DNA from 2 places in the Fusicatenibacter sp. genome. Region 1 is predicted to be linked to the other one. Evidence: predicted binding sites of a transcription regulator. Region 1 holds the regulator's gene; the other holds the start of a gene.
What was found. Region 1 encodes Rex, which represses fermentation and respiration genes when NADH is low (regulators of the CRP and FNR family bind a similar motif). Its sites were predicted from a motif close to ATTGTTAANTANTTAACAAT; they were not measured.
Positions count from the first base shown of each region.

Region 2: fucO (lactaldehyde reductase) is a predicted target of Rex. The motif match lies at 15,905-15,924, and genes of this name have one in related genera.

Region 1 covers NZ_CDRRUH010000041.1:20,306-28,341, reverse strand. Annotated here, with positions in the region: gene ACY2VW_RS09815 (MATE family efflux transporter) at 1-1,200, shown strand, start outside; gene ACY2VW_RS09810 (S8 family peptidase) at 1,284-2,129, shown strand; gene ACY2VW_RS09805 (NADP-dependent isocitrate dehydrogenase) at 2,295-3,497, shown strand; gene ACY2VW_RS09800 (ABC-F family ATP-binding cassette domain-containing protein) at 3,640-5,565, opposite strand; gene ACY2VW_RS09795 (redox-sensing transcriptional repressor Rex) at 5,720-6,376, shown strand; gene ACY2VW_RS09790 (NAD(P)H-hydrate dehydratase) at 6,467-7,975, shown strand.
Region 2 covers NZ_CDRRUH010000040.1:6,792-28,312, forward strand. Annotated here, with positions in the region: partial or broken gene ACY2VW_RS09535 (cation:proton antiporter domain-containing protein) at 1-69, opposite strand, end outside; fluoride riboswitch at 117-194, opposite strand; gene ACY2VW_RS09540 (Rpn family recombination-promoting nuclease/putative transposase) at 440-1,405, shown strand; gene ACY2VW_RS09545 (GyrI-like domain-containing protein) at 1,468-2,109, opposite strand; gene ACY2VW_RS09550 (MmcQ/YjbR family DNA-binding protein) at 2,099-2,521, opposite strand; gene ACY2VW_RS09555 (helix-turn-helix transcriptional regulator) at 2,518-3,438, opposite strand; gene ACY2VW_RS09560 (hypothetical protein) at 3,600-4,037, opposite strand; gene ACY2VW_RS09565 (hypothetical protein) at 4,095-4,832, opposite strand; gene ACY2VW_RS09570 (helix-turn-helix domain-containing protein) at 4,925-5,830, opposite strand; gene ACY2VW_RS09575 (hypothetical protein) at 5,891-6,043, opposite strand; gene ACY2VW_RS09580 (stage V sporulation T C-terminal domain-containing protein) at 6,265-6,816, shown strand; gene ACY2VW_RS09585 (ABC transporter permease) at 6,986-7,942, shown strand; gene ACY2VW_RS09590 (ABC transporter permease) at 7,947-8,750, shown strand; gene ACY2VW_RS09595 (ATP-binding cassette domain-containing protein) at 8,752-9,588, shown strand; gene ACY2VW_RS09600 (ABC transporter ATP-binding protein) at 9,592-10,323, shown strand; gene ACY2VW_RS09605 (dipeptidase) at 10,326-11,309, opposite strand; gene ACY2VW_RS09610 (alanine/glycine:cation symporter family protein) at 11,566-12,963, shown strand; gene ACY2VW_RS09615 (sensor domain-containing diguanylate cyclase) at 13,031-14,287, opposite strand; gene ACY2VW_RS09620 (V4R domain-containing protein) at 14,298-14,834, opposite strand; gene ACY2VW_RS09625 (TetR/AcrR family transcriptional regulator C-terminal domain-containing protein) at 15,201-15,782, shown strand; gene fucO (lactaldehyde reductase) at 15,984-17,132, shown strand; gene tig (trigger factor) at 17,233-18,468, opposite strand; gene ACY2VW_RS09640 (hypothetical protein) at 18,713-19,168, shown strand; gene ACY2VW_RS09645 (YwiB family protein) at 19,317-19,769, opposite strand; gene murI (glutamate racemase) at 19,809-20,633, opposite strand; gene spoIIR (stage II sporulation protein R) at 20,831-21,521, opposite strand, start outside.

The DNA.
Region 1 (8,036 bases):
CCGCTGATCGTTATCATCACGGCATTCAGCAACCTGTTCGGAAGCGGCGGCGCTCCGCTGTTTTCGATCGAGCGCGGAAAAAACAATCCGCAGAAGGCAGAAACGATCATGAATACATCTTATTCCATGGTCTGCGCCTGTGCCGTTGTCCTCATGGTCATCGGCTTTCTGTTTGCCCGTCCGCTGCTGACGCTGTTCGGCGCATCGGCAGATGCGATGGTCTACGCGTATCCTTATATGATGATTTACCTGATCGGAACACTGCCGTCCATGGTTGCGACCGGCATGAACCCGTTTATCAATGCGCAGGGTTATTCAACGGTCGGCATGTTCTCCGTTACGATCGGAGCCGTCGCAAATCTGCTGCTTGACCCGCTGTTTATCTTTGTACTTGGCTTTGGCGTACAGGGTGCCGCGATTGCCACCGTCATTTCCCAGACGCTCTCCGCCGTCTTTGTTCTGTACTTCCTGACCCGGAAAGCGGAGCTGAAAGTACGGTTTGTGCGGAAAAATGAAATTTCCGAGTGCACAGGCTATGCAAAAAATATCGTAAGCCTCGGTACTGCCGGTTTTATCATGCAGCTCACCAACAGCCTTGTCACCATCTGCTGCAACAATGTGCTTTCCGTGACAGGCGGTGATATTTACATATCTGTTATGACGATTGTATCGAGTGTCCGCCAGCTCGTCGAGACCCCGATCTACGCTATGAATGAGGGAACCTCCCCGATCTTAAGCTATAACTACGGCGCTCGCCGCCCGGCCCGCGTTCGTAAGGCTATGTGTGTCATGAGCGCAATGATTCTTGGCTACACGGCAGTGATGTGGAGCGTTATTATTCTGATTCCGCATGTACTGATCGGTATTTTCAGTTCAGACGCTGTATTGATCCAGGATGCGGTACCGGCGCTGAAGCAGTATTTTGCAGCATTTATATTCATGGATCTGCAGTATATCGGCCAGACCGTATTCAAATCCCTGAATAAAAAGAAGCAGGCGATCTTTTTCTCCCTGCTCCGCAAAGTATTCATTGTCGTGCCGCTCACCTATCTGATGCCGTACGCGCTCCACATGGGAACTGACGGTGTCTTCCTCGCCGAGCCGGTATCGAATGTAATCGGCGGAAGCCTCTGCTTTATTACCATGCTGGCTCTGGTTCTGCCGGAACTGAAGCGGATGGAAAAACAGATACAATTTTAAAAGAGTTGATAAGAAAAAGGCTGTTTCTTGCAAAGGGCAGCCTTTTTGCATACCATAAAATAAGAATACGCCGGAGCTTTGCGATGAACGAGCAGAAAATTCTGACAGGAAAAGGAATTACCGTGGCGGTGCTGGATACAGGGATTTTTCCGCATATTGATTTTGATAACCGGATTGCGGCGTTCCGGGATCTGGTGTACGGGCGGGAGACGCCTTACGATGATAATGGGCATGGGACGCATGTCTGCGGAATCCTCGGCGGAAGCGGAAGAGCATCCGGCGGGAAGTACCGGGGTACGGCACCGGAATGCAGATTTGTGGTAGCAAAAATTCTTGACCGCAGGGGAAACGGCAGAAAGCAGGATATCCTTGCGGCGATTGACTGGGTGTGCAAAGAGCGAATAAGACTTAATATCCGCATTTTAAATATTTCAGTGGGAACAACAGAGCAGGAAAAAACGGTGGATGATCTGCTCGTGCAGGCGGTGGAGCGCGCCTGGGATGACGGGATCACTGTTGTGACAGCGGCCGGAAATCTGGGACCCGCTCCGGGCAGTATTACGGCGCCGGGGAGCAGCAGAAAAGTGATCACCGTGGGAGCGGGCGATCTGCTGGAGCCAAGAAGAGGAATCTCCGGATGCGGCCCGACACGGGACTGCGTCTGCAAACCAGATCTTGTCGCGCCTGGAAAACGTCTCATTTCCTGCGCGCCTGGAAGAAGCAGAAAGGAATATGTGGTGAAGAGCGGCACATCGATGGCGGCGCCGCGGGTGTCCGGAGCCGTGGCTTTGGCACTTGAACGGGTTCCGGATCTTACCAATGTCCAGGCAAAAATGCTGCTCTGCGAATCGGCAAGAGATCTTGGCCTTCCGCGTAACCGTCAGGGGCATGGAATGCTTCAGACAGACCGTTTTCTTTCACTTCTGTGAGACGATGCGTGACAATGCAACAGAAGAAAAATGAAGGAAAATATCGATCATCCTGCAAAAATTGAGCGAATTGATAGGAAAATACCAAAAAATCAGGCGAATTTTGACTTGACAAGCCATTTGATACTTTATACAATAAACGGGAATAGAAAAAGGAGGCCTACTATGGAAAAAATTCAGATGACCACTCCTCTGGTAGAGATGGATGGAGATGAGATGACCAGAATTCTCTGGAAAATGATCAAAGATGAGCTGCTTCTCCCGTTTATTGATCTGAAAACGGAATATTACGATCTTGGACTGGAACACAGAAACGAAACGAACGATCAGGTAACCGTAGATTCCGCAAACGCTACCAAGAAATACGGTGTAGCAGTCAAATGTGCCACCATTACGCCGAATGCAGCGCGTATGACAGAGTACAATCTGAAAGAAATGTGGAAGAGCCCGAACGGAACCATTCGTGCCATGCTCGACGGAACTGTTTTCCGTACCCCGATTGTTGTAAAAGGCATCGAGCCGTGCGTGCGCAACTGGAAAAAGCCGATTACGATTGCCCGTCATGCATACGGCGATGTATATAAAAACGCAGAAATCCGGATTCCGGGACCGGGAAAAGCAGAGCTGGTTTATACCGCAGAGGATGGCACCGAGACAAGAGAACTGATTCACAACTTCACCGGCGCTGGTGTCATTCAGGGTATGCACAATCTGGATAATTCCATAGAAAGCTTTGCGAGAAGCTGTTTCGAATACGCGCTGTCCACAAAACAGGATCTGTGGTTTGCAAGCAAGGATACGATTTCCAAAAAGTATGATCATCGCTTTAAGGATATTTTCCAGGAAATTTTCGATGCAGAGTATAAAGGGAAATTCGAAGAGGCAGGCATTACCTACTTCTACACCCTGATCGACGATGCTGTTGCCCGTATCATGAAAGCAGAGGGCGGCTTTATCTGGGCATGCAAAAACTACGATGGTGATGTCATGAGTGATATGGTGTCCTCCGCATTCGGTTCCCTTGCGATGATGACTTCGGTTCTCGTATCTCCGCATGGATATTACGAGTACGAGGCTGCGCACGGAACCGTACAGCGCCACTATTACCGTCACTTAAAAGGCGAGGAAACATCCACCAACTCCGTGGCCACCATTTTTGCATGGACCGGCGCACTCAGAAAACGCGGGGAAATGGATGGAAACGCAGAACTTTCCGCATTTGCAGACCGTCTGGAAAAAGCAACGATCACAACGATCGAGAGCGGAAAGATGACAAAAGACCTTGCGCTGATCACCACCATGGAAAATCCGACCGTATTAAACAGCCGTGATTTCATCCTGGCCATCCGCGAGGAGCTGGAGAAATAATCAAACGAAGCAGAAAAAGAAAGCCGATCCGGCATTCCCACAAAAAAGGATGTACCGGACCGGCTTTTTCTGTTGCCAAGCATATCAATAATTGGTCCAGTGGACCAATTTTGATTTTACACTTTTCCGGGGAAAGCCAGGCTTACTCGGCAAGCTCTTCCCATTTTTCATACAGCTCTTCAAGTTCTGCGGCGATTTCCGCTTTCTCTTTGCTTAATTTCACACACTCTGCGACATTTGTTGCGACTTCCGGTTTTGACATTTCTTCATCAATTTCCGAATCGCGTGTCTCGAGCTCTTCAATTCGTTTTTCCGTCTTTTTCAGCTCGTTCTCTTTCTTTCGGAGGCGTGCCTGTTCTTCTTTCTGCGCCTTCCAGTCCAGCTTTGTGGAGGAGGCTTCGGAAGGAGCAGATGTTTCTTCCAGTGCGGCGGCCTCGGCAGCAGGAGCATAGATGCGGGTCAGCTCTTCTTTTTTCTCCAGATAGTAATCGTAATTTCCGATATAGTTGACGAGTGTCTGTCCCGTCAGCTCCAGAATCCGGGTTGCAGTCTGATTGATAAAGTAACGGTCGTGGGACACGTACAGTACCGTTCCAGTGTAATCCTTCAGCGCGTTTTCCAGAATCTCCTTTGATACGATATCGAGGTGGTTGGTCGGCTCGTCGAGGATCAGGAAGTTGGCGTTCGAGAGCATCAGCTTGGCAAGGGAAATTCGTCCGCGCTCACCGCCGCTCAGCGTGTGGATCGGCTGGAAGACATCATCGTTTGTAAACAGGAAGGCGGCCAGCACATTTCGGATTTCGGTGTTTGTCAGATACGGATACGCGTCGGAAATCTCCTGGAAAATGGTCTTTTCCATGTGGAGCACCTGATGCTCCTGATCGTAGTAACCGATCTGTACACGGCTTCCAAGTGTAAAAGAGCCGGCATCCGGTCGGATGACTTCGTTTAAGATCTTTAAGATCGTCGTTTTTCCCGTTCCGTTGTTTCCGATGATTGCGACGCGCTCCCCGCGCTTGATTTCGAAATTCAGATCCTGGAAAAGCGTCTGTCCCGGGAAGGCTTTGGAGAGATGCTCGACGGTCAGCACATCGTTTCCGCTGGTGATGCGCGGCTCCAGACGGATCCGCATATCGGAGCGTACTTCCGTCGGTTTTTCGAGAACATCCATTTTGTCCAGCATCTTTTCACGGCTCTCGGCGCGCTTGATGGATTTTTCCCGGTTGAAGGATTTCAGCTTTGCGATGACTTCCTCCTGATGGTGGATTTCCTGCTGCTGGTTGACCCAGGCGTGGTAAGCGGCCTCGCGGAGCATTGCTTTTTTCTGACTGTAGGCGGTATAGTTTCCCTCAAAAGTTGTTACTTTTTTATTGTCCACTTCAACGACTTTTGTGACAACGCGGTCGAGAAAGTAACGGTCATGGGAGACAATCAGGACGGCTCCGCTGTAATTTAAAAGATACGTCTCGAGCCAGGAGATCGAGTCCATATCGAGGTGGTTGGTCGGCTCGTCGAGCAGAATGATGTCCGGTTTGGTGAGCAGCAGTTTACCAAGTGCCACGCGGGTCTTCTGACCGCCGGAGAGGGAGTCCACCTGTTTTTCAAAATCGCTCTCGGAAAAGCCAAGACCTTTTAAAACACCGACGACTTCACTGCGGTACGCGTATCCGTTTTCCAGTTCAAAGGTATGGGAGAGGCGGGTGTAGGTGGAAAGAAGTTCATCCAGCTCTGCACCGGATTTTGTCTTCATATCGCTTTCCATCTGACGGAGGCGTTCCTCCATATCGATCAGATTCTGTTTCGCGGTCAGCACTTCCTGGTAAATGGAAAGGTGTCCGGTCAGATCCTGATGCTGGGCGAGATAGCCCATCGTCTTTCCTTTGGAGAGGATGACCTCTCCCTCATCGGCCCTCATTTCGCCGATGATGATTTTTAACAGCGTCGATTTTCCGGCACCGTTGATGCCGACCAGTGCGGCTTTTTCGCGTTCTTCTATATGAAAAGATGCATTTTTGATAATTTCCGTTGTCCCGAATGCTTTCGAGATATTCTGACATGCAAGAATCATGTGGTTCCTCCAGATAACATATTTCTGTATTTTGACATAATACACCATCCTTATTATAGAGAGTAATACACAAAATTTCAAGAAATCTTTGACAATTTTCTATCAACCATATATAATATGAGTATATGCAGGTGTAAATAAGGAGGAATTTATCTTGGAAGAAAAAGGAATTTCTCGGGCAGTTATCAAAAGACTTCCTAGATATTATCGTTACCTGGGCGAATTGCTGGAGGACGGAGTAGAACGGATCTCTTCCGGTGAGCTGAGCGAGCGGATGAAAGTGACAGCTTCCCAGATTCGCCAGGATTTAAATAATTTCGGCGGCTTCGGCCAGCAGGGATATGGTTATAACGTGCGGTATCTGTACAGTGAGATTGGAAAAATCTTAGGTCTGGACAGAGTCCACAATATGATTTTTGTCGGAGCCGGAAATCTGGGACAGGCGCTTGCCAATTACGCGGCCTTTGAAAGAAGCGGATTCAAAACGGTCGGTATTTTTGACGTCAACCCGGTATTAAAAGGAATTTCCGTGCGCGGAATTGAAATCCGCATGGCGGACGAGCTTCCGGAATTTATCAAGGAGCACAACGTAGAGATCGCAGCTCTGACACTGCCGAAAGCAAAAGCGGTAGAGATGGCAGAGATCCTCGTGGATAATGGTGTGAAAGCAATCTGGAATTTTGCACATACCGATCTGAACTTAAAACTTCCGAAAGATGTGATCGTAGAGAATGTCCATCTTTCCGAAAGTCTGATGCGTCTCTCCTACAATCTGAACAGATATGAGGCGGAGCATCCAAAGAACAATTAAGAAACAAAAAACAAAAGCAGGAGAGTCTTCGGGAAACCGGAGGCTTTTTCTGTTAAGTCCCCGGAAGATGCGGGAAAAGGAGGAGAAGCGATGAAACGGATTCTTACAGCAGCACAGATGAAGCAGGCAGACCGAAATACCATGGAAACGATGGAAGTGCCGTCCCTGGTACTGATGGAGCGCGCGGCGCTGTCCTGTGTGGAGGAACTTCAAAATGGAACATGGGATACAGGAAAAGTTCTTGCCGTGTGCGGTCCCGGAAATAATGGCGGGGACGGTGCGGCAATTGCACGGATTTTAAAGACGAAAGGCGTGGATGCGGAACTGTTCTGTCTTGGAAATCCGGAAAAATACAGTGAAGGCATGAGAGCACAGAAGAAAATTGCGGAAAATTATGGGGTCCGTGAGGTTAAGAATCCGGATTTCCGGGAATATACTGTTATCATAGATGCCATCTTTGGAATTGGCGTATCCCGCCCGCTGGTAGGGGAGTACCGGAGAGCAGTGGAAGCAATCTGCGCAAGCGGCGTCCCCGTTCTCGCCGTGGACATCCCTTCGGGGATCCACACGGATACCGGAGAGGTCCTTGATGCGGCGGTGAAAGCCAGAGCCACGGTGACATTTGCCTGTGCAAAGCCAGGGCTTCTTTTTGATCCCGGAAAACGATATGCCGGAGAGGTCCTGGTCCGTGACATCGGAATCGGCTTTGATGCAGGAGAAGAGGAGACGCCCTGGTACGGTTCGGTGGAAAAAGAAGATCTGGACCGGTTTCTTACCCGCACGCCGATGGGAAATAAGGGAACCTTCGGAAAGGTGCTGGTACTTGCCGGTTCCGGTGCCATGTGCGGAGCCGCTGTTTTGTGTGCCAGGGCAGTCCTTGCATCCGGTGCCGGCATGGTAAAGGTTGTAACAGAGGAAAGAAACCGTACGCCGCTTTTCTGTGCCCTGCCGGAAGCAATGGCGGATTTCTGGAAGGAGGATGAGCCGCTTCCGGAAGAAGCCCTGCTGCAGGATCTCGCCTGGGCGGACGCTGTTGTTGCGGGACCGGGACTTTCCAAAAGCCGGACGGCAAAAGAACTGCTCGTTTTTACGGTGCAGCACACAGAAGTTCCTCTTATTCTGGATGCAGATGCGCTGAACCTGATTGCGGAAGATGCGGAGTTTCTTTCGGGCTGCCGGGCAGAAAAAATTTTAACGCCTCATGTAGGAGAGCTTGCACGGCTGCTGCACACGACCATTGCAGAATGCCAGCGTGACCCGGCAGGAAGCGCCGGAAGGGCCGCCGAAAAATACCAGGCCTGCTGTGTACGAAAGGATTCCGTAACCGTGACAGCAGAGAAAGGGCGTGAGCAGTATTACATAAACACAAGCGGAAGCAGTGCGCTTGCGACGGCGGGAAGCGGCGATGTGCTCGCGGGAATCACAGGCGCCTTTGCAGCGAAACGTCAGTGTGAAAAAAATGAGAAAAAAATCGGCCTTGCCAAAACAGCGGCACTGGCGGCATATGCGCATGGAAAAGCGGGAGAGGCTGCGGAAGAAAACAGCAGTGCTTCCTATGTAACAGCATCCGAGATTATCAGAGGATTGCAGTCAATCTGAGCAAAGCAGATCAGAATCACGGGTTCCCAAAAGGACTCCGGGCGGACTTTTTTGAAGCGCC
Region 2 (21,521 bases), on a different contig from region 1:
CTTCACCTTCTGGCAGATCCATCCCATGGACATGCCGACCAGCAGAATCAGTGCAACACTCAGTAACATAGTATTTCCTCCTTACAGACGCAGAAAAAGCTGATGCCCCTGCGTTTTTTATCGCAGAAGTCATCAGCTTTGATTAAGCGTTTTAAGTATTTCTACTTCTGGAGAACTTCATTCCCTTACAGCGGTAACTATAACACAGACGAGGAGGTGAGTGCAAGTGCTGATTTTCTCGTTAATCTGAATGTATCTCATTTTTATAATCTAAAACTTGATATATGCAAAGGAATCAGAAAATCTTTCAAAAAGAAAGTTAGAAAAAACCCAAAAATCTTTAGAATAAATTCCCAATTGTTTTAAAACACTTTTGGCGCTATAATACCCGTACAAAACATTTCTGAGATGCAGCAGAAAAGAAAGAAGGGTATTTTTGTTGCATACAGAAATGAAAAATACGATTTACGCAACGGACAAAACGGCACAATATGATGCAAGTGCCAAACGTCTGCTCAGTCAGAAAATGATTTTAGCTCATATCCTTGTTCATACGGTAAAAGAATTCCAGGGAATGCGTGCGGCAGATATTGTTTCCTGTATCGAAGGGGAACCTTACATCAGTACAGTTCCTGTAGATCCCGGACTTACCAATAGTGAAAAAGAAAAGGACGGGCTGCGCATCGTCGGTTTTAATTCCGAAAATCAGGAACTAAATGAGGGGCTGATCCGATTTGATATTATTTTTTATGTTCGTCTAAAAGATGGACTATCACAGATTATCATCAACATCGAAGCACAAAAAGAAGAACCTGCGGAATATCATATTTTAAACCGAGCTGTTTTCTATACCTGTCGAATGATTTCTTCCCAGAAAGAACGGGACTTTACGGGATCGGATTTTAATCAGCTCAAACGAGTCTACTCTATTTGGGTCTGCATGAATATGGGAGAAAACAGCATGGACTATATTCATCTTACAAAAGAAGGTCTTATTAATTCCTATCCTTGGAAAGGGCGCCTTGATCTGCTTAATATTGTTCTGATTGGACTCTCTGATCTTCCTCCGCTTGATGAGAAATATGAACTGCACAGGCTTCTCTGCGCATTATTTTCCAACGAGTTGACACTGACTCAGAAACTCGATATTATAGAAACAGAATACAAGATCCCTTTAGACCAGACACTCAGAGAGGATGTGAATGTTATGTGTAATTTAGGTGAAGGAATTCGCGAAAGGGCACTGAAAGATGGAATTAAAACAGGTATCCAACTTGGAGAGCAAAAAATAATTCTTCACATGTTTCAAAAAGGCTACACTACAGCTCAAATTGCTGATATAGCTGGTTTGGAAGAACTTAAAATAAAAACTATCATTGAAGAAAATGAACTTGCAACTGTATAAAGCCATCTCAGCCGCCCAATGGAAATCTCTTCCAAACGGACGGCTGAATTATTTTCTGCATATCAGCAATTTGCTTTTTTTCGAATCGGATGACGGATCACAGTTTTCCATTTTTCAGGTGCCGTTTTTCTTGCATCAGACAGATAAATTTCGTGATGGCGGCGCTGATCCATAATGTCGTTTTCATAACCTTGTGTTTCAAGATATTGATTCATTTTTTCTATTGTTTCCGGTTCTGCATCGAAAGATCCATGGTGCATGATCTGTACGCAGAGTCCTTCCTCTATTGTCAGAAATTCTGCGCGGGAGCAATCGATATGTTTCTTATTTTCTGCCGTATGTACGGCCCATTCGAAATCTTTTCTGGTGATGAAATCCGGCAGGCGGATGGCGGAAATCCATTGAAAATCTTCTTTCTTTTCATAATCAATTTCTTCTGTCCCCTCCTGCCGCCAGAAGCCTTCTAACGGTGGGACGACGTAATGAAAAAATCCGTTGATTTTGTAATCTGTCCTGTAGCTCATTTTCAGCGTATAGGCAAGTGCATACAGAATCTCGATTGATTTTTTGTATTCGCCGCCCTCGGCATTCGGATTTCCCTTTCCCCGCACCGCCAGATAATTCATGGACGGAACGGTTACAATCTCTGGTAGATTTTTCGGTTGATAAAATTCTTTCTGCTCTTTCTTATAATCAAAAGCCATCCGCCTTATCCCCGCTTTCCAGAATTTCTTTCTGTTTCTTTTTGCTGAACCTGCCGAGCACAAGTCCGTACGCCTTATCCAGCAGATCTTTCACCAGGTCATCCGGCACAGCGCCGTTTGGTTTTATGGAATTCCAGTGCTGTTTGTTCATATAATACCCCGGAATGATGTCCTCGTACTGCTCCCGCAGAAAGCTTCCCTCCGACGGCTCCAGCTTCAGTGTGATGTAATATGGCTCATTCTGCTCTCCGAGACAGACAGCCGCAAACATTTTCCCTCCGATAGCATAACGGATCCAGTTCCACTGCGGCGGCAGCTTTTCTACGCCTGGTTTCTGCATCAGATAATCATCGATCCAGGAATACCGCATCTGATGCATTGCCTCCCATATCTTACAATTTGACTCAATCATATTTCTCCTCCATCCTCATACTTCGCCTGCATCCGCCGAATGCTCTGCCGCAATTCTTCGCGCAGCTCCTTTGGCTCCAGCAGTTCTGCTTTTTCGCGGAAAGTCAACAGCCATGTGATCAGGTTTTCTTTGTTGGTATAATCTGCCTGAAACAAAAGTGATCCATCCTCCAGCTCCTGACAGCATTCTGTTCCAAACTCTTCTACGAGGCGCCATTTGCAGTCTGCCGTGAACAATGCTTTTACCCGGATTCCACCCGGAAAAATTCTCTCATCGCTCAGATCCGGCATAGGGACATTTCTGGCTGCAAATGTTTCTTCCAGCATCTGCACTTTGTCCATCCTATTCAGCTTGAACAGACGAAAATCTTCTCTCGTTTTACACCAGCCCCACACGTACCAGCTCGACCAGCGGAACATTAAATAATATGGCTCGATGCGGCGTACAGACTCTTTTCCCGGTGCATAATAAGTAAATTCCAGCTCTCTGTGCTGACCGATCGCCAGACGGATCATTTCAATTTTCGGCGCGAGCGAATCCTTATACCACGACGACAGATCAATCAGCACCGACTGGTTCCCTACCATAAAATCCGAAGACCCCGCCGACAGCTTTTCCATCAGCTGACCGTAGCGGTTCGTCCCATTCACACTGTCCAGACTCCGAAGTCCCGCCAGAATATCCTGCATCTCGCTGTGCGTGAGCATCGTTCTGTCAAGTTTATACCCTTCCATAATCGAAATCCCGCCGTGAACCCCCTGCCGTGTCACCAGCGGAATCCCTGTCTTACACAGATCCTCAATATCTCGGTTAATCGTCCGCCGCGACACCTCAAACATCTCCGCCAGCTCCGGTGCCGTCACGGAGTCTTTCTGCAGCAGCACGGACAAAATTCCCAACTGTCTGTCTATTTTCATTGCTGTTCCTTTCTCTCTTTCATACTATCACGCAAAACATGACAACTCCATGTCATGATTTTACCATATCCTCGATAAAAATGAACTCGTAACCGCATAAAACAACTTCAGCCGCCCAATGGAATCTCTTCCAAACGGACGGCTGATTTCGTTTCTGTGAATCACGGATATGCAGGCAGTTCCGCCTCATCCACCTTTACGGCTTCTTTCTGGCAGTTCTCCCATAAGCTTCCGATGTCTGCAGATGTAAAATAATCCTTCGTTTCTTCGCCCAGCTGCACTCTGCCGGATTTGACGCCTTCGGCGTTGTAAATGATTTCATAGTTTGTTCCGTCCAAGAGACAGAATCGAAAACTCGTCACGGTGCTTCCCGTAAGCGGCTCGGTTTCTTTGTCGGTTACTTTTAAGTTTGAAAATGTCGAATATACATCCGCAATTTCTTCTGGTTCTGTGATCTCTTTCTTTTCTGCGCTTGCCGGTACAACGAAGCGGTACATTTCGATCCTTACAACATCAGCCGCCTCAAACGGAAGCGTAACTGCTGTTGATTTTCCGCAGCCTGTGAGGCATATGCAGATTAGAGCTGTCAAAAGTATCATTTTGGTAAATATCCTGACTCTTTTCATCATCCACGACCTCCCTGTTTTTTTGTATCTTTATTGTAACGGAAATCTTGTCAGGACGAAAGTAGAAAAAACACAGGCATCTTTAGAACAAATGTCCAATTGTCTCAAGACATATTCCGCACTATAATAACCATATAAAAAGTACTTTTTCATACGGCAAAAACGAAAAGGGAGGGAATATGCATGGAAAAATTTCGAACGGTCGTGTCTGTGATTGTTATGGTGCTTGTCGCAATTGCTGGTTTCTTTGTCGGCGCAGTTCTGTTTGATCAGGCTTTGGGCGGTGCAGTTCTGTTCGCCATGATTGCGGGATTTGCCTGCGTCATCTATATGTTGGATAACCCGATTGAAAAATAGGCACACGCAAAAACATAACGCAAAAACCGTGGAACCCATTACCCTAAAAAGGCAGCGGATTCCGCGGTTTTTCTGTACTCTCACGATGCCCGAATGCGATGCAAGAAAGATCCACGCCAGCATCGTAACCATCGCCGCGATATGCAGTGTTCCGATGATTCGAAACGGAAACATCGCAATAAAAATCGGCAGCACCAGCAAATAGGCGCCCCAGACTGCGGAACGCATCGGTACCTTCTCGGATACGCCCTCCATCAGCTTCGCCATCTTTCCTTCCTCGCCGATGGTTTTGATATCCTCAATCTTCAGTCTGCCGTTTGGAAATATGCTGATAATGCGGTCGCAGTACATGTTCACCGCATGCCCGATAATTCCCAGCACCAGCAGAAATCGCAAAACAGTTACACTCATCGTCTCACCTCCCAAAATAGATTCTCTTAAGATGAGATTAGCTCAGTCTAACTGTTTTATCAAGAAGATCTGTGCAGGATTACTTCATTTTTCTATTTTGAAAACTCAACAGAGACACAATACGTATACTCATTATTCAGTTCCACATTCCCCTTTTCCAAATCCTCAACCGAATACGCGCTCAGTCCATTCTCTCCATAAAAGAATGCTCCCAATCCCAGCTCTTTATCATAGACAAGTGCAGTATCCTCTGTGATTTCTGTGCCGGATCTGCCGAACACTTCCCGGTTTTCCACGCCTTCGAGAATTGAAAACTTCGTCTGATATTTACAGGCACTGTCCGTGATATACACATCCACCTGAAACGCCTCAAAATCCGGGATCAACGCGATCATTCCCTTCGACATCGAAGTCACATCACTGAAGTCATCATAACCCAGCCCGGCGATCTCTGTTTTGGAAACCTGTTCGCTGTAGTGATATTCCGTCAAGTACAATGTCATAGTCTGGAACGGCTCGTCTGCCGAATACTGAAAGAGCATCGCGCCGTCCGGTCCGGAAAGTATCTGGGCGATGTTCCTTTCCGGCGAATCCATGTCATACGGTGCAATAAAATTTTTCGGTGTCCGCACACTGCGGTACCACATCACGCCAGCCGCAGCAATCGCCAGCACCGCCGTCAGCGCCAGCACCGCAATCATGCTCTTTAAATGCTTCTGCCGATGCTTGCTGTCTTTCGCAACCTGAATCAGATTATCCTCCGCTTTCTCCGTCAGATTCTCCTCACTGATATCCTCCCCGGCGAGAAATTCATTGATGGTGATGCCGAGAATTTTGCACAGTTCCAGATACACCGACACATCCGGCAGGCAGATGCCCCTCTCCCACTTCGAGACCGATTTATCGCTCATCCCGAGCTGCTCCGCCAGCTGCTTCTGCGTCATGCCGAGCGCTTTTCTTTTTTCCGCAATATATTTTCCAATTTTGACAAGATCCATAGAGATTCCCCCTTTTCTTTGAGAAAATCATAACAGAAAAGGGGGTGAAATCACACCCCCTCAAAGTAGAATCGGCTGGTTCGCCGCAATATTTTCTTTTGTGAGCTGCGGAACGAATTTGCGGACATCGTCCACCGCATCAAATTTTGTCCCGGTTGTGATTTTACCGGAGAGCAGACCGCTCGCGATCGGAGAGAATGGCACGACCTGCATCCTTCCCTTGTCAGCATTCCTTTTGAAACTATTTCAGTCCTCAATCGCTCCTGTTCTTCTGCAGTTCAAAACGCAGTTCGAACTGTTCGTACAATAACTTTATTATATACTTTCGATATAACAATGGATAGACTTTTCTTGTATAATTTCATCCTTTTTCCACATACTACCCATACAGTACAAATTATGGAAAGTATGTGGAAACAGGAGGAATTTTTAATATGAAAGCGACTGGAATTGTTCGGAGGATTGATGATCTGGGGCGTGTGGTGGTTCCGAAGGAGATTCGGCGTACGATGCGGATCCGGGAGGGGCAGTCGATGGAGATTTATACGGGGCGGGAAGGGGAGATTATTTTAAAGAAATACTCGCCGATGGAGGAACTGGCGGAGTGTGCGGCCGGGTTTACGAAGTCGATTTCGGCGGTGACGGGGTGTCTCGTCTGTGTTTCGGATCAGGAACAGATCGTAGCGGCAAGCGGACCGGAACAGAAAAGTTATCTCGGGAAATCGATCAGCAGCCGGCTGGAGGAGGCGATTTCAAACCGGAAAATGGTGATTGCGCGGCCGGGGGAGAAATCTTATTTTTCGATTCTTGAAGATGATGACTCCACCCCGCCCCTGCCGGAGCTCATCTTTCCGATTCTTTCCTCAGGGGACGCCATTGGGTCTGTGATTCTCTGCGAAAAGGATAAAGAAACCCTGCCGAATGAGGCCGACAAAAAACTGCTCCAGGTGGCTGCGGCATATCTCGGGAGAGAAATGGAAAACTGAAACAACAAAATTTCAAAGGCTTTTTGCACGGTCCCCGCCGGTCACGCAGAAAGCCTTTTTCTCTGCGGATATTATCCCAAATTTAACTTGCCTTTTCCATGTTCTTTGTCTACAATAAAACCGACGCACTTTTCAACCGTCTATTATATAAGGAGGAATTTCCATATCTATGAAATACATTGCAAAGAAATTCGGCTCCCTCATTCTGACGCTGCTCCTCGTCTCGTTTTTATCCTTCTTCGCCTTTTCGGTCATTCCGGGCGACGCGGCGAAATCGCAGCTGGGAACGGAGGCGACGCCGGAGCGGATTGAGGCTCTGCAGAAAGAAATGGGACTGGACCGGCCGGTTCTCGAACGGTATGCTTCGTGGGTAGCCGGCTTTTTCCATGGGGATCTCGGCACCTCGTATTCTTATTCGATGCCGGTCACCGATCTGATCCGCGATAAAGTTCCGATTACAATCACCATCACGATCATCGCCTTTCTGATGATCCTTGCCGTCTCGATTCCGATCGGCATTTTCACGGCGCAGCACGCCGGGGGCCATCTCGACCGGCTGATCATGACGCTGAATCAGGTCATCATGTCCGTCCCGGGATTTTTCATCGGCATTCTGATTACATACTTCTTCGGTCTGATCCTCAAATGTTTTCAGCCGGGCGCTTACGTTTCGATCTCCGAAAACTTCACCGCCTTTGTCGGCTATCTTGTTGCACCGTCTGCCGCCATCGCGCTTCCGCGCTGTGCCATGGCGGTCAAAATGCTGCGCAGCTCTGTGCTCTCGCAGATGGATGCCGACTACGTGCGCACCGCCTATTCCCGCGGAAACAGCGCGCACCGCGTCATGTATCACCATGTGCTGAAAAATGCCCTGATCCCGGTGCTGACCTTCTGGGGCATGACGATCGCCGATATCGTGGCAAACAGCATCATTCTGGAACAGGTTTTCTCAATTCCGGGCATGGGAAGTCTCTTGATCACTTCGATCTCAAACCGCGATTATCCCGTGGTACAGGGCATCCTTGTGCTGATTGCCGCACTCGTTATCATCATCAACTTCGCTGTGGATCTGCTGTACGGCAGAATTGACCCGCGGATCCGCGTAAAAGACGGAAAGGAGCTTTAAGATCATGAAAAAGAAACGCAATCTCACTCTGATCCTCGGAGCTGCCATCACCGTTTTTATGTTTCTGTTTCTTCTGGTCGGCGTTTTCTGCACACCGTACGACCCGGACGCGATGAACGGCGCCGCGAAATTTGCTGCCCCGTCCCTTTCGCATCTGTTCGGCTGTGACCACTTCGGACGCGATATTTTCAGCCGCGTCTTAAAGGGAACCGGCACGACGTTCTTCGTCGCTTTCGCCACGCTGCTGCTCGGCGGATCCATCGGTGTTCTTGTCGGTGCTTTCACCGGCTACTTCGGCGGATGGATCGATGAAATTCTGATGCGTATCAACGATGTCATCGTTTCCTTCCCGGGTATCCTGCTGGCGCTCGTGTTTATTGCGCTGCTGGGACCTGGCAAATACAATGTGATTCTCGCACTCGGCATTGTCTTTATTCCGAGCTTTGCCCGCGTCACACGAAGCGAATTTCTTGCCCGCAAAGACATGGATTACGTCAAAAGTGCCCGCCTGATGGGTGTCTCGCACCTGCGGATCATGTTTGTCCATATCCTGCCGAATGCCGTTCCGTCGCTTCTTTCGATGGCGGCCATCGGCTTCAACAACGCCGTTCTCTCCGAGGCCGGTATGAGCTTTCTCGGCATCGGTGTCCAGCCGCCGGATGCATCGCTTGGACGAATGCTCTCTGAAGCCCAGCTCTATCTGATGACCGCTCCGTGGGGCGCAATTTTCCCGGGTCTCGCCGTCATTTTGCTGGCACTCGGCGTATCGCTGCTCGGCGACGGATTACAGAAGAAAGGCGGTAACTGATATGGCGCTTCTCGATGTACGCAATTTAAAAATTTCATTTTACGATACCACGCCGCCGACCGATGTGGTAAAAGGAATCTCCTTTTCCCTCGAGCAGGGCGAAACGCTCGGTATCGTCGGGGAGTCCGGCTCCGGAAAAACGCAGACGGCGCTCTCAATTTTACAGCTCTTAAAAGAAAACTCGGCTGTCTCCGGCGGGGAAATTCTCTATGAAAGTGCCTCCGTGGCACACGCTTCCCGGGACGAGCTGCAGCGCATCCGCGGAAAAGAAATCAGCATGATTTTCCAGGAGCCGATGACGTCTCTGAATCCGGTTCTGACGATTGAGGAACAGATTGCGGAGGGACTGCTGCTCCACGGAAACTGCACCCCGTCGGAACGCCATGAGAAAGTTCTCGCCATGATGCGCGAGGTCGAGCTTCCCGACCCGGAAGTGCTCTGCAGAAAATATCCGCATCAGCTCTCCGGCGGCCAGCGCCAGCGTGTGATGATCGCCGCGGCACTCATCACCGAACCGAAGCTTCTGATCGCCGATGAGCCGACGACGGCGCTGGATGTGACGATTCAGTCGCAGATTTTAAAACTGCTGAAAAAGATCAACGAACACCATCACACGGCGATTCTTTTTATCTCGCATGACCTCGGCGTCATCCGCTCGCTGTGTGACCGGGTCATCGTTATGAATCATGGAACGATCGTAGAATCCGGTAGCGTGGACGATGTCTTTTTCCATCCGCAGGAAGACTACACCCGCCGCCTGCTCGACGCGATTCCGAACCGGCGGACTTCCCTCCGGAAACGGAATAAAACTGCTTCAGCATCAGAAAAGGAGGCATAACACATGAGCGAAAGTAATCCAAACAACATTCTGGAAGTCTGCCATATCTCTGCCTCCTATCAGGAAGGAAAGCAGAAAAAACAGGTGCTTCACGATGTATCGTTTGAACTGCATGAGGATGAAATTCTCGGACTTGTCGGTGAGAGCGGATGCGGAAAGTCGACGCTCTCCAAAGTGATCTTAGGATTTATCCGCCCGGACGAAGGCGAGATTGTCTCGCGTGTCGATCATCCGCAGATGATTTTCCAGGACCCGTTTTCTTCCCTGAATCCGGCGAAAAAAATTTCCTGGATTTTAGAGGAGCCGCTTCGGATGCAGAAAGTTCCAAAAGAGGAACGAAAACAGCGCGTTCTTGCCATGGCAGAAAAGGTCGGTCTCTCCGCGGAACATCTGAACCGCCGCCCGCATGAGCTTTCCGGCGGCCAGCGGCAGAGAGTCAGCATCGCCGCCGCCCTGATCCAGGGCTCACGCCTGGTTCTTGCCGACGAACCGGTTTCCGCTCTCGATGTGACGATTCAGAAACAGATCATGGAGCTGATGGTTCAGCTGCAGGAGGAGCTTCATCTCTCAATTCTCTTTATCTCGCATGACCTCAACGTCATCTACCAGATGTGCGACCGCGTCCTCGTGATGAAACAGGGACGGATTGTGGAGAGTGCGGAGACGGAAGAACTGTTTGCGCATCCGCAGAATGATTATACGAAAGAGCTTCTGGCGGCGTCGCCGGAGCTGTAGTTTTACTTCCAGCACTCCTTAAACACGCGAAGCACATTCTTCGAAAAGACCTTCTCGATCTCTTCATCTGTAAAGCCTTCGTGGCTCATCACATCTGCGAGATGCTGCATATGCGCGGTGTCCGGCACATCCGTCTCACCGCTGAAACCGTCAAAATCGGTTCCGAGGCCGATGATATCGATGCCTCCGACCTTACGCAGATATTTCATATGGCGTACCATATCCATCGTCGATGCCTTTTTCGCCGCAGGCTCCTCCTCACGCAGAAACGACGGACAGAAATTGATACCGGTGACGCCGCCACGTTCTGCGAGCTGACGAATCATTTCATCTGAAAGATTTCGCAGATGGAAGCACGCGCCGCGCGCGTTGGAATGGGACGCAATGACCGGGCCTTTCGTGTGGGCAAAAACGTCGCGGATTCCGGCGTCGTTTAAATGCGACAGATCAATCACGATGCCAAGCCGCTCCATCTCCTCGACAAAGGTAATTCCTGTCGGTGTCAGCCCGTTTGCAAGGTCCGGAAGATATGGTTTTCCCTCTTCCTGCGCCGGGTTCGGGAATCCAAGCTCATTCGGGAAGTTCCAGGTCAGTGTGGAAATCCGCACGCCGAGATCGTACAGCGTATGCAATTTTTCGATGCTTCCCTCGTAAACACCACCCTCTTCGACGGTCATCACCGCGCCTATTTTTCCTTCCTTCTGCACCTGCATCAGATCCGCATACGTTTTTACCTGGCGGATCCGATCCGGGTATCGTTCCACTTCTGATCTCCAGAGATCAATCAGCTTTCTCACATGCTCATACGGTGTCTCATTTTTCAATCCCTTCAGAAACGTAAACAGAGAAAAGCACTGGCAGAGACTGCCGCCTTTCTCCAGCTTTTCCAGATTGATCTGAAGATCCGCATCCGCAAGATGCTCCTGTTTTTCCCTCCACTGCAATGCCGGAATGGTGTCGCAGTGCATATCAATTACCTGAAACATGGCAATAATCCTCTTTTCTGTTTTTTCTCTATTCTATCATACTTCGCCGGATTCTTTCTATTTTTTCGCTTTTTTCAGAAAAAAACTTGAAAATTGCAGATGAGATGATATACTTTTTTCATTATGTACTGCAGTTGCCGGTTTTTACGCAACAAACCGGCAACTGCTTTCTCACTGATCAAACAGCAGAGCCTGTTTCTAAGAACATCTTCGCAAACCGGAATGTATCTGAAATGGGCTCAAGAAAGAGGTATCTATGCTCCAACTGATTGAAACCATCAACACTGCCGTGAACAATTTTATCTGGGGTGTTCCGGCTATGATCTGTATTTTTGGTGTCGGACTGTACTTAAGTCTGCGCACCCGTTTTCTCCAGATTCGAAAATTCCCGTATGCAATCCGCACGACGATCGGACGAATGTTCCGGAAAAAGGATGCGTCCGACGGTGCAATTACTCCGTTCCAGGCGGTCTGTACGGCGCTGGCCGCTACGGTCGGTACCGGTAATATTGCCGGTGTCGCCGGTGCTATCGCGATTGGCGGACCGGGTGCGGTGTTCTGGATGTGGATTTCGGCCCTGCTCGGCATGTGTACGAAATTTGCGGAGGTTACACTGGCTGTCTTCTACCGTGAGAAAAACGCCAACGGCGAGCTCGTCGGCGGACCGATGTACTACATCAAAAACGGCCTTGGCAAAAAATGGCATTTCCTGGCTTACCTGTTTGCCGCTTTCGGCGTACTGACGGTATTCGGAACGGGAAACGCAACGCAGGTTAATACAATCACAACCGCGATCAACTCCGCACTGATGAACTACCATGTGATCTCGGAAAAATCTGTTTCGCTTTCCAACTTAATCCAGGGAATCATCATCGCCGCGCTCGTTGCGCTGATCCTGCTCGGCGGCGTCAAACGAATTGCACAGGTAACGGAAAAACTCGTTCCGTTTATGGCACTGTTTTATATCATCCTTGCCCTCGGCGTTATCTTATTGAACATCAACACGATTCCATCTGTTTTCGTGTCGATCTTCAAGGGTGCATTCCGTCCTTCCGCTGTGACGGGCGGTATCGTCGGAAGCATGATCATGAGTGTGAAAAAAGGTGTCTCCCGCGGTATCTTCTCGAATGAGGCAGGTCTTGGTACCGGCTCCATCGCGCATGCCTGCGCCGATACGAGAAAGCCGGTCAAACAGGGTATGTTCGGTATCTTCGAGGTATTTACAGACACCATCGTCATCTGTACCTTAACTGCACTCGTTATCCTCTGCAGCGGCACTTCCATTGCTTACGGACAGGCCGCCGGCGCGGAGCTGACGATCAGCGGATTTACCGCTACGTATGGAAACTGGGTTTCGCTGTTCACCGCACTTGCGATGTGCTGCTTCGCCTTTTCCACAATCCTCGGTTGGGGACTTTACGGTGCACGCTGCATCGAGTTCCTGTTCTCTGAAAAGATCACGAAATACTTCATGGCCGCTTACTCGCTGGTTGCCATCCTCGGCGCCACCGCAAATCTCGGCCTGATGTGGAGCATTGCGGAGACCTTCAACGGCCTCATGGCGATCCCGAACCTGATCGCTCTCTTCCTGCTCTCGGGCAAGGTGGCAGAGCTGACAAAAGAATATTTTGCTAACGAAGTAAAAACCAATTAAAAGATCTCCGGGAAAACGGCATTTCGATATGCACCGTTTTCCCGGAGATTTTTTTCTAAACACTTTTCTATTCTTTTCTCTGCAGCTCCGGCTGGCTCTGCCGATGTTTTTTCTTCTGCAGATACATCACCGCATCTGCCTCCTCGATAATTTTCACGATATCCAGCTCCTCGTGGTCTTGGGGAACCTCGACCATACCGCAGCTGAAGCTCTTCGGATACTCGTGCGTCTTTTCGCTCTCGAACGCATTCTGGATCACCTGCAGCTTATCCTTTGCAGCCTGCAGCGGGCAGTTCTGAAGTACAATGCAGAACTCATCGCCACCGACCCGCGCAAAAATGTCCTCTTTCCGGATCAGATTTTCCACTGTGTGTACAAAATGGCGGATATACCAGTCGCCCTCGGCATGGCCGAAATGATCGTTGATGTATTTCAGATGATCGAGATCGCAGTAGCAGAACACCATACTGACTTCTTTTTTCAGCATGTCCTCCGCCTTTTCGAGGAAAAATGCGCGGTTTCCGATCCCCGTCATCGGATCCCTCTGGGCTTTCCGGCGCAGCATCTCCTCGCGCTGTTTCGTCTCGGTCACTTCGCGGATGATATGCGTATACGCCTTCTCATCCTCCCAGGCAATGGTCCGCGAACGGATTTTGTAAAAGCGGTGCTCAGAATCCTCTGCCTCCCAGTACCATTTCACCGAGGTCAGCGCCTCCGAATCACTGCTCCGCTCTTTTGCCGCCTCCTGCAGACACATCTTGTAGATCTCTTCATTCTTCAGATCCTCACTTGCGCCCTCCCGGTTGCAGTACAGAATCTTCGTTCCGTCCACATTCGTTACAATAATTTCCTCTTCACTTCCGCTGATCAGATCCAGCAGAAGTGCATTGTAGCTTTCCGCCATGTCGGCGTGGTGTTTCTCCACCTCTGCTTCCAGCCGCAGCGCATTTTCCCGCTCACGGAGCTGCGCCGTCATCGTGTTGAACGCATCTGAGAATTCACCGAGGTACGAAACCGTCTGAGAATAATCCCCCTTTGCTACCTGCTTTGCCTGCCACGTCAGATGATTCAGATTCGCCTGAATGTTTTTCAGATTATCGCACAGCGAATTTCCCCGGGTCGCGATTGTGCCGGACAGATCGCCCTTCGAAAGAGCCGCAGAATACGCTTTCATTTCCTGGATCATCTTGTCCAGGTACTGCAGCCCCATGCCGAGCTTCTGATACGGTTCGTCCAGCTTTTCCAGATCCAGCGGCTGTACCTTCGTGTCATACAGGATACTCCGCAGATATTCAAATAATTGTTCACAGTTTCTGTTTTCCATCCAACACCACTTACTCTTCTATATTTGCATGGAAGCGGCAGACACGGTCACCCGTTGCCCAGCAGTCCACTTCCACTGCCGTATACATTTTTCCGGAATACGTAGAAAGCACTCCGGCAATAAATCCCTCATCGTAATTGCAGACCGTCTCTCCGAGCACCGGAAGTCCCGAGCAGTCCGCGTCCTCTGCCACTGTGAGGATGATTCTTCCGCTCTCTTCATCGACATCCTCAATCCGCAGTACACCGATCTTCAGTTCTTTCATCTTGTTCTGCAGCTGATTGACAAACGCATCCATCGGCTGATCCATATCCAGCATGTGTTTTGTGAAATACTCACCTGCCGTGCGTCCGGCGCTGCGGAAAATCTCTACCTGTGTCTCTTTGCCGAAGCGCTGCACCAGTTCGTCCTTCAGGGAGTATTCCAGCATGCGGTATACGAGTACCGGAAGCTCTTCGCCTAAGTTTCCTCTGCTGTTCTCGTCATACTTTAAATACTCCTCAAAACGAAGCGGCTTTTTGTCCGCGAAAAAAATATTATTTTCCATCAAGGTTTCTCCTATTGTTTAATCTTTCTTTTCTCTTTTACATCTTCTGTGTTTTCATTTCGTCTCATTTTTGTATCATTTCAGATCATTATAGCAGTTTTTCCGTCCCGTTTCAACAATAGGGCGTAATACCTTTACACTGTCAGACAGAGCGCGGACGCTTAGGAATTCCTTTTTTATCCCGATTCGGCCGGTACAGCTCTCTTTCGCTGAGCAGACGTTCCATACATGCTTTCAGTTTTTCTGCATCCAGCTACAGGTGGGGGAGGATGTCACTCTCAAAAGTGTTCAGGGCTTTTTATTTTTCCAGTTTCGCGTTATAATAAACCATACAAAGATTTTAGAAACGAAAGGAAAACTGCTCTGATGATTGATTCCACTGTATCTGTTGCCAAAGGTGAAAAAACAAAATACCGCCTTGCCGAATCCATGAAGGAATGCATGAAGACGACGCCGGTCGAGGAGATCACCGTGCGCCAGATCTGTGAAATCTGCGGCGTTACCCGTCAGACCTTCTACCGCAACTTTCTCGATAAATATGATCTGATCAACTGGTATTTTGATAAATTACTTACAAAATCCTTCGAACATATGGGCCGCGGAACGACCGTTTTCGACAGTCTGGAAAAGAAATTCACGTACATCCAGGAGGAGAAGCCATTCTTCGCAGCCGCCTTCCGCTACGACAAGCAGAACTCCCTGCGGGAGCATGATTTCGAACTGATCCTGGCATTCTACGAAAACCTGATCCGCGAAAAAAGCGGCCGCCCGGTGACGCAGGAAATGCATTTTCTCCTCGAAATGTACTGCCAGGGATCGATCACAATGACCGTAAAATGGGTACTTGGCGGGATGGACATCACCCCTTCCGAGCTGGCCGGTCTTCTCGTCCGCGCAATGCCGGAGGACTTAAAAAAACTGTTTCTGGAGCTGCAGCTTCTTTCCTGAACGGAAAGAGCTGCGGCTCTTGTCATTTTTCACAAATTCCGGTTTGTTATTTTTTGCACAATGTCAAATTTTTCAAAAGTGTTACACTTTGCTTCTTCTGTCACTTTCTGTTTCCCTCCGATTTTGTTAATATAATCACAAACAAAACGAACGGCTGCTGATTCCAGCAGATCCATTTATTCAGAAGGGAGTTTTTTCATCATGGCAAATCGTATTAACTTAAATGCTACATCCTATCACGGAGCAGGCGCTATCGCTGAAATAGCAAACGAGGCAAAGGCACACGGCTTCAAAAAAGCATTCGTATGCTCTGACCCGGATCTGGTAAAATTCAACGTTACTTCCAAAGTAACCGATATCCTGACCGAGAACGGACTGGACTATGAGCTTTACAGCGACATCAAACCAAACCCGACCATCGAAAACGTAAAACACGGCGTAGAAGCTTTCAAAGCATCCGGCGCTGATTATCTGATCGCAATCGGCGGCGGTTCTTCCATGGATACTTCCAAAGCCATCGGTATCATCATCGCAAACCCGGAGTTCGAGGATGTCAGAAGCCTTGAGGGCACTGCACCGACCAAGAATCCCTGCGTACCGATCATCGCTGTTCCGACCACAGCAGGTACTGCTGCAGAGGTTACCATCAACTACGTTATCACCGACGTAGAGAGAAAACGTAAATTCGTATGCGTTGACCCGCACGACATGCCGATCATCGCAGTTGTTGATCCTGAGATGATGTCCTCCATGCCGAAAGGACTGACCGCTTCCACCGGTATGGACGCTCTGACCCACGCTATCGAGGGCTACACCACAAAAGCTGCATGGGAAATGACCGATATGTTCCATCTGAAAGCCATCGAGCTGATCTCCAAATCCCTGCGCGGCGCTGTTGCAAACACCAAAGAGGGACGTGAGGGAATGGCTCTCGGCCAGTACATCGCAGGTATGGGCTTCTCCAACGTAGGTCTTGGAATCGCTCACTCCATGGCACACACCCTGGGCGCTGTTTATGATACCCCGCACGGTGTTGCATGCGCAATGATGCTTCCGATCGTTATGGAATACAACCAGGAGTGCACCGGTGAGAAATACCGTGAAATCGCACGCGCTATGGGCGTTGCAGGTGTCGATGAAATGTCTCAGGAAGAGTACAGAAAAGCAGCGATCGACGCTGTTAAGAAACTGTCCGCAGACGTTGGAATCCCATCTGTTCTCGAAGCAGTCAAAGAAGAAGACCTGCAGTTCCTTGCCGAGTCCGCACACGCAGATGCCTGCGCACCGGGCAACCCGAAAGATGCAAGCGTTGAAGATCTGAAAGATCTGTTCCGCAAAATTATGGCATAAGATTTCGAAATAAATATCTTTAGAAAATCCTGAAAAAGAAACACCCCGGAATACTGGAAAATTTTCTTTCCGTATTCCGGGGTGATTTTTTTCGTAAACGTTATTCTACGGTGTTTCCGTCTGCATCTACGGTTACCGTATTGACGGCTGCGTTGTCAAGAACGGTGTTGATCAGACGCTCCATCATGATGTTGCGCACGACGGTATCTTCACCATAATAATCATTTGCCGCGTTCAGGAAATCCTCCTGGGACATGTTGGCGTTGGCTGCCTCATCGTTTAAGATCTCCTGGTAATCCTGATCGTCGGTTGTCCAGCCTTCTGCCTCTTTTACGGCATCCAGAAGAAGGGCGCTCTTTGCCATGGTTCCGGCATACGTTGCTTTCTCCTGATTGTAGGTTGCCCGGTCTGCGTACTGCTCCAGATAGTCATCCAGGGAAATGCCATAGTTCTGCAGATAGTTGGTATACCGTTTATCATAATCTTCCTCGCCGAGGGCGATGTACAGTTTCGGGATTTTGGTGAACGTACAGCCGTCTGCTACCCGCTGCATCGCGTCATCCTGCAGATTGTTTTCTGCGGTTGTCTCGTTGGCTGCCTCAAGCTCTGCACGTTTTCCGGCATAATAATCATCTACGGTGCTGTAATCGGTGTTTGCCGCTACCCACTCATCGTCAAGTTCCCATCCGTCGATATTTTCTGCCGGGCGGGTGAACGCATTTACAGTAACAGTAAACACAACGTCTTTTCCTGCCAGATCGGTGCTCTGATAGTTATCCGGGAATTTCAGGTTCAGATCTTTCGTCTCACCGGTTTTCATGCCGACAACGCCATCCTCGAATCCGTTGATAAATGTTCCGGAACCGATCACCAGATTATAGGAATCGCTGCTTCCGCCGTCGAACTCCTCGCCGTCAATTTTTCCGACGTAAGCGATATCTGCGGTATCTCCTTCCTGTACGGTGGCATCCGGATCTTCCATGGTCACGGATGTCTCTGACAGAATAGCGTTCTGTACATCATCATCCGTTACCTGCTCTACTTTCTTCTCCAGCGTCAGGTTTTTATAATCGCCGAGTGTCACACAGTCCGCCGGATCTGCGTCCTCGTCTACAACCGGAATGCCGTCGACATCGCTCGGGGAAACGTAGTCCTCGGAAGCTGTGCTGTCGGACGATGTGCTGCCTGCGCTCGACGCATCGGATGCTGAGGAAGCGCTTGTGCTGCTTGCGCTTGATACGGAACTGCTGCTTGTTGTATTGTTTTTTCCACATCCGCTCACACTGGCTGCTCCCAGTGTCATGAGCAGAAGCATGACTGCTGCTTTTCTTTTCATTCTTGAATTTTCCTCCATACTACGCCGTTCCCGGCGCGTTGTAAATCTCATTTTACCATACTTGTCCGGTAAAAAAAAGGCTGGGGCTCCGATTTTAGAAATTCTTATGATTTTCGACCGTAAAATCGCCTGGATTGCGCTAAAATGTGTTTGCGTTTTGCCGGAATCAATGTTAGAATGAACATAGACTGGCATCGTATGTACCGATGCCCGCATTATTTTTTTGCAGAGGAGGAATAGAGGGATGAAACCCTGGATTATCGTATTAATCGTATTAGCTGTCATCGCTGTCATCCTTGGTCTGCTGTATTACTTCGGTAAAAAAGCACAGACAAAACAGGCCGCACAGCAGGAACAAATGGAGGCCATGAAACAGACGGTCACCATGTTGATCATAGATAAGAAAAAGCTTCGCATGAAAGATTCCGGACTTCCACAGATGGTCATCGACCAGACACCGAAAATGATGCGTCGTGCAAAACTGCCGATCGTCAAAGCAAAAGTCGGTCCGAGAATCATGACCCTGATCTGCGACGCTGCTATCTTCGATCAGATCCCGGTGAAAAAAGAAGTCAAAGCTACCGTAAGCGGTATCTACATCACCGGCGTACGCGGCATCCGCGGTTCGTTAGAGCAGCCGGCAAAGAAAAACGGCTTCTGGCAGAGAATGCTCCGCAAAGCACGCGGCGAGGAGAAATAAAATTTCATCTGAAACAAAAAGAAACACGCTTTGCGTGTTTCTTTTTGCTTTCGCGGCAGTCGCCAAGGTCTCGTGCAAGCCCGGACTTTGGCTCGTTGCTCGCGAAAATACCCGAGTTGAATGATTTTCATTCTTCCCGGGTATTTTTTTATAAATTCAGTTTTCCGCCTTCCCGCGGTCTTACCTCGATATCGATTACGCAGTCCCCCACGTAGCTGTCGTTGATGTCGAGCGCGTATTCTGCCTTCAGTAAAATCTGATCCGGCGTCTCTTTCATTCTGACCTTCGTCGCCGCAACTCCCATGTTGATCATGCCATATGGCGTGTGATAAAACGAAATATTCTTTTTATCCTCCTCAAAAATCATATGGACATCAATGAGGCCGCGCTTGCGCACCTCGAGGGCGTTTTCCGTAAATTTGATCATGTTGTGCGTCATCATGTCAAAGCCTTCGGTTGCCTCGTCGTAGATCAGAAAGTGATGGCCGTTTTTCTTGTAGTACGAACCCGTCGTCATAACCTCCACCGGTTCTTGTTCGCCGGATTCCTCATCCATCAGATACTGCAGTCCGCGGATGCTGATGAGTACGTCTTTTTCCATCCTTTTCTGGTGTTCCTCTCTCTTTTCTGTATGTCGTTTTTAATAGTTTTCAATCTGTACCTGTTTCGTATCGCTGATCTGCTCCGGCAGAACGGAATGTGCAAAGGCATTGAACCGCTCCACGCCGTCGCTTGCGAAGAACTGGTATTTCTGACGGCCCGGCTCATCGTTTCCCGGATTCTCCAGATCCAGCTCCCGCAGCAGTCTGCGCAGTGCCTGTGAGGTTTCGTATGCCGGGTTGACGAGTGTTACTTTTTCTCCGACTACTTTCCGCAGCAGAGAACGCAGCAGCGGATAGTGGGTGCATCCCATAATCAGCGTGTCGATGTCTTTATCCAGAATCTCTGCCAGATAGCGGCGTGCCACTTCCTCGGTGATCGGATCTTTTGTCCAGCCCTCTTCCACGAGCGGCACGAACAGCGGACACGGTTTTCCGTAAACGGTGATCGCCGGATCTGCCCCGGTAATGAGCTGCTGGTAGAGGCCGCTCTGAATGGTGCTCTCGGTTGCGATGACGCCGACGCGCTTGTTCTGCGTCGTCTCGACGGCCATCTGTGCGCCCGGTTTTACCACGCCGATGATCGGGAGATCAATCTCTTTTTCGATCGTATCGAGTGCCAGCGCACTTGCGGTATTGCAGGCGATGACGATTGCCTTGACCTGCTGGGTTTCCAGAAAGTGTACGATCTGGCGGGAATAACGGATGACAGTGTTTTTCGATTTGGAACCGTACGGCACACGCGCGGTATCTCCAAAATATACGATTCGTTCGTCGGGCAGGTTTCGCATAATCTCACGCACTACGGTCAGTCCGCCGACACCGGAATCAAAGACGCCGATCGGCGCCTGTCTGTCTGCTTTCATACTTTCCTCCATTTTTCATCCGGCATTACTTTTTTGTCATGCCGAATGGGGTTCATTTCCATATTTAATATATCTGAATTTTTACATTTCTTTTTTCATTTCACGACCCTGGTTAAAATAGGTCGCTGATACATTATTTTAACCCGAATGGAGGAATATTGCAATCATTTCTCTTGAAAGTCTTTCGAAAAATCCGCTTAACGCCAGAAAAACCGGAACGAAATCCGGTCACTTTTCAGGATTTCGCGGTAGGCGGCGTCACTCAGCAGATTCTGCAGCGGAATCCGGCTTTTTTCGACTTTTTCTGCACTTTCGCCGTCCTCGTTTACGGGGCGCAGGGCATCCGAAAAGCAGATGGACGGGTAAAGCATGCACCACCAGTTGTGCCCTTTGGCTCTGCCAATGTTGATCTGAAGAGCGTCGTACGTTCCGGCGGGGAGAATATAATTGCCCGTTTCTTTTTCCTCAAAACTGGCTTTTCCGTACGTTACGGTGATATCGTCAGTACTGCCTCCTGCGCGCAGCGTCTGAAGGGCGGCGGCACGGATGGAGGGCTCGTTTTCACGCAGGATTTCTTCGGTTTCTGCTTTTGTTTCGGCTCCGTGCAGGATCGTCTGCAGTTCTTCGGCAACGGCATCGCGTACCTGAAGCTTGATCTGCTGGTCGGAGACGCAGTCGCTGTTGGCTCTTACATGAAAGCGCACGATCTTTGCAGCGACTTCCTGCTGCAGACGGGACTCGCGGAGAAGATTGGCGGTTCCGGAAAGGATCAGCGCCGCAATGCAGATGGGGAGCCAGCGGCGGCAGAAAATTTGAAATGCCGCCTGGAATTGACTTCTATGCTGGTTCCCAAATGTATTTCGGGGCTGCGCCTGCCCGTCCCTGGAT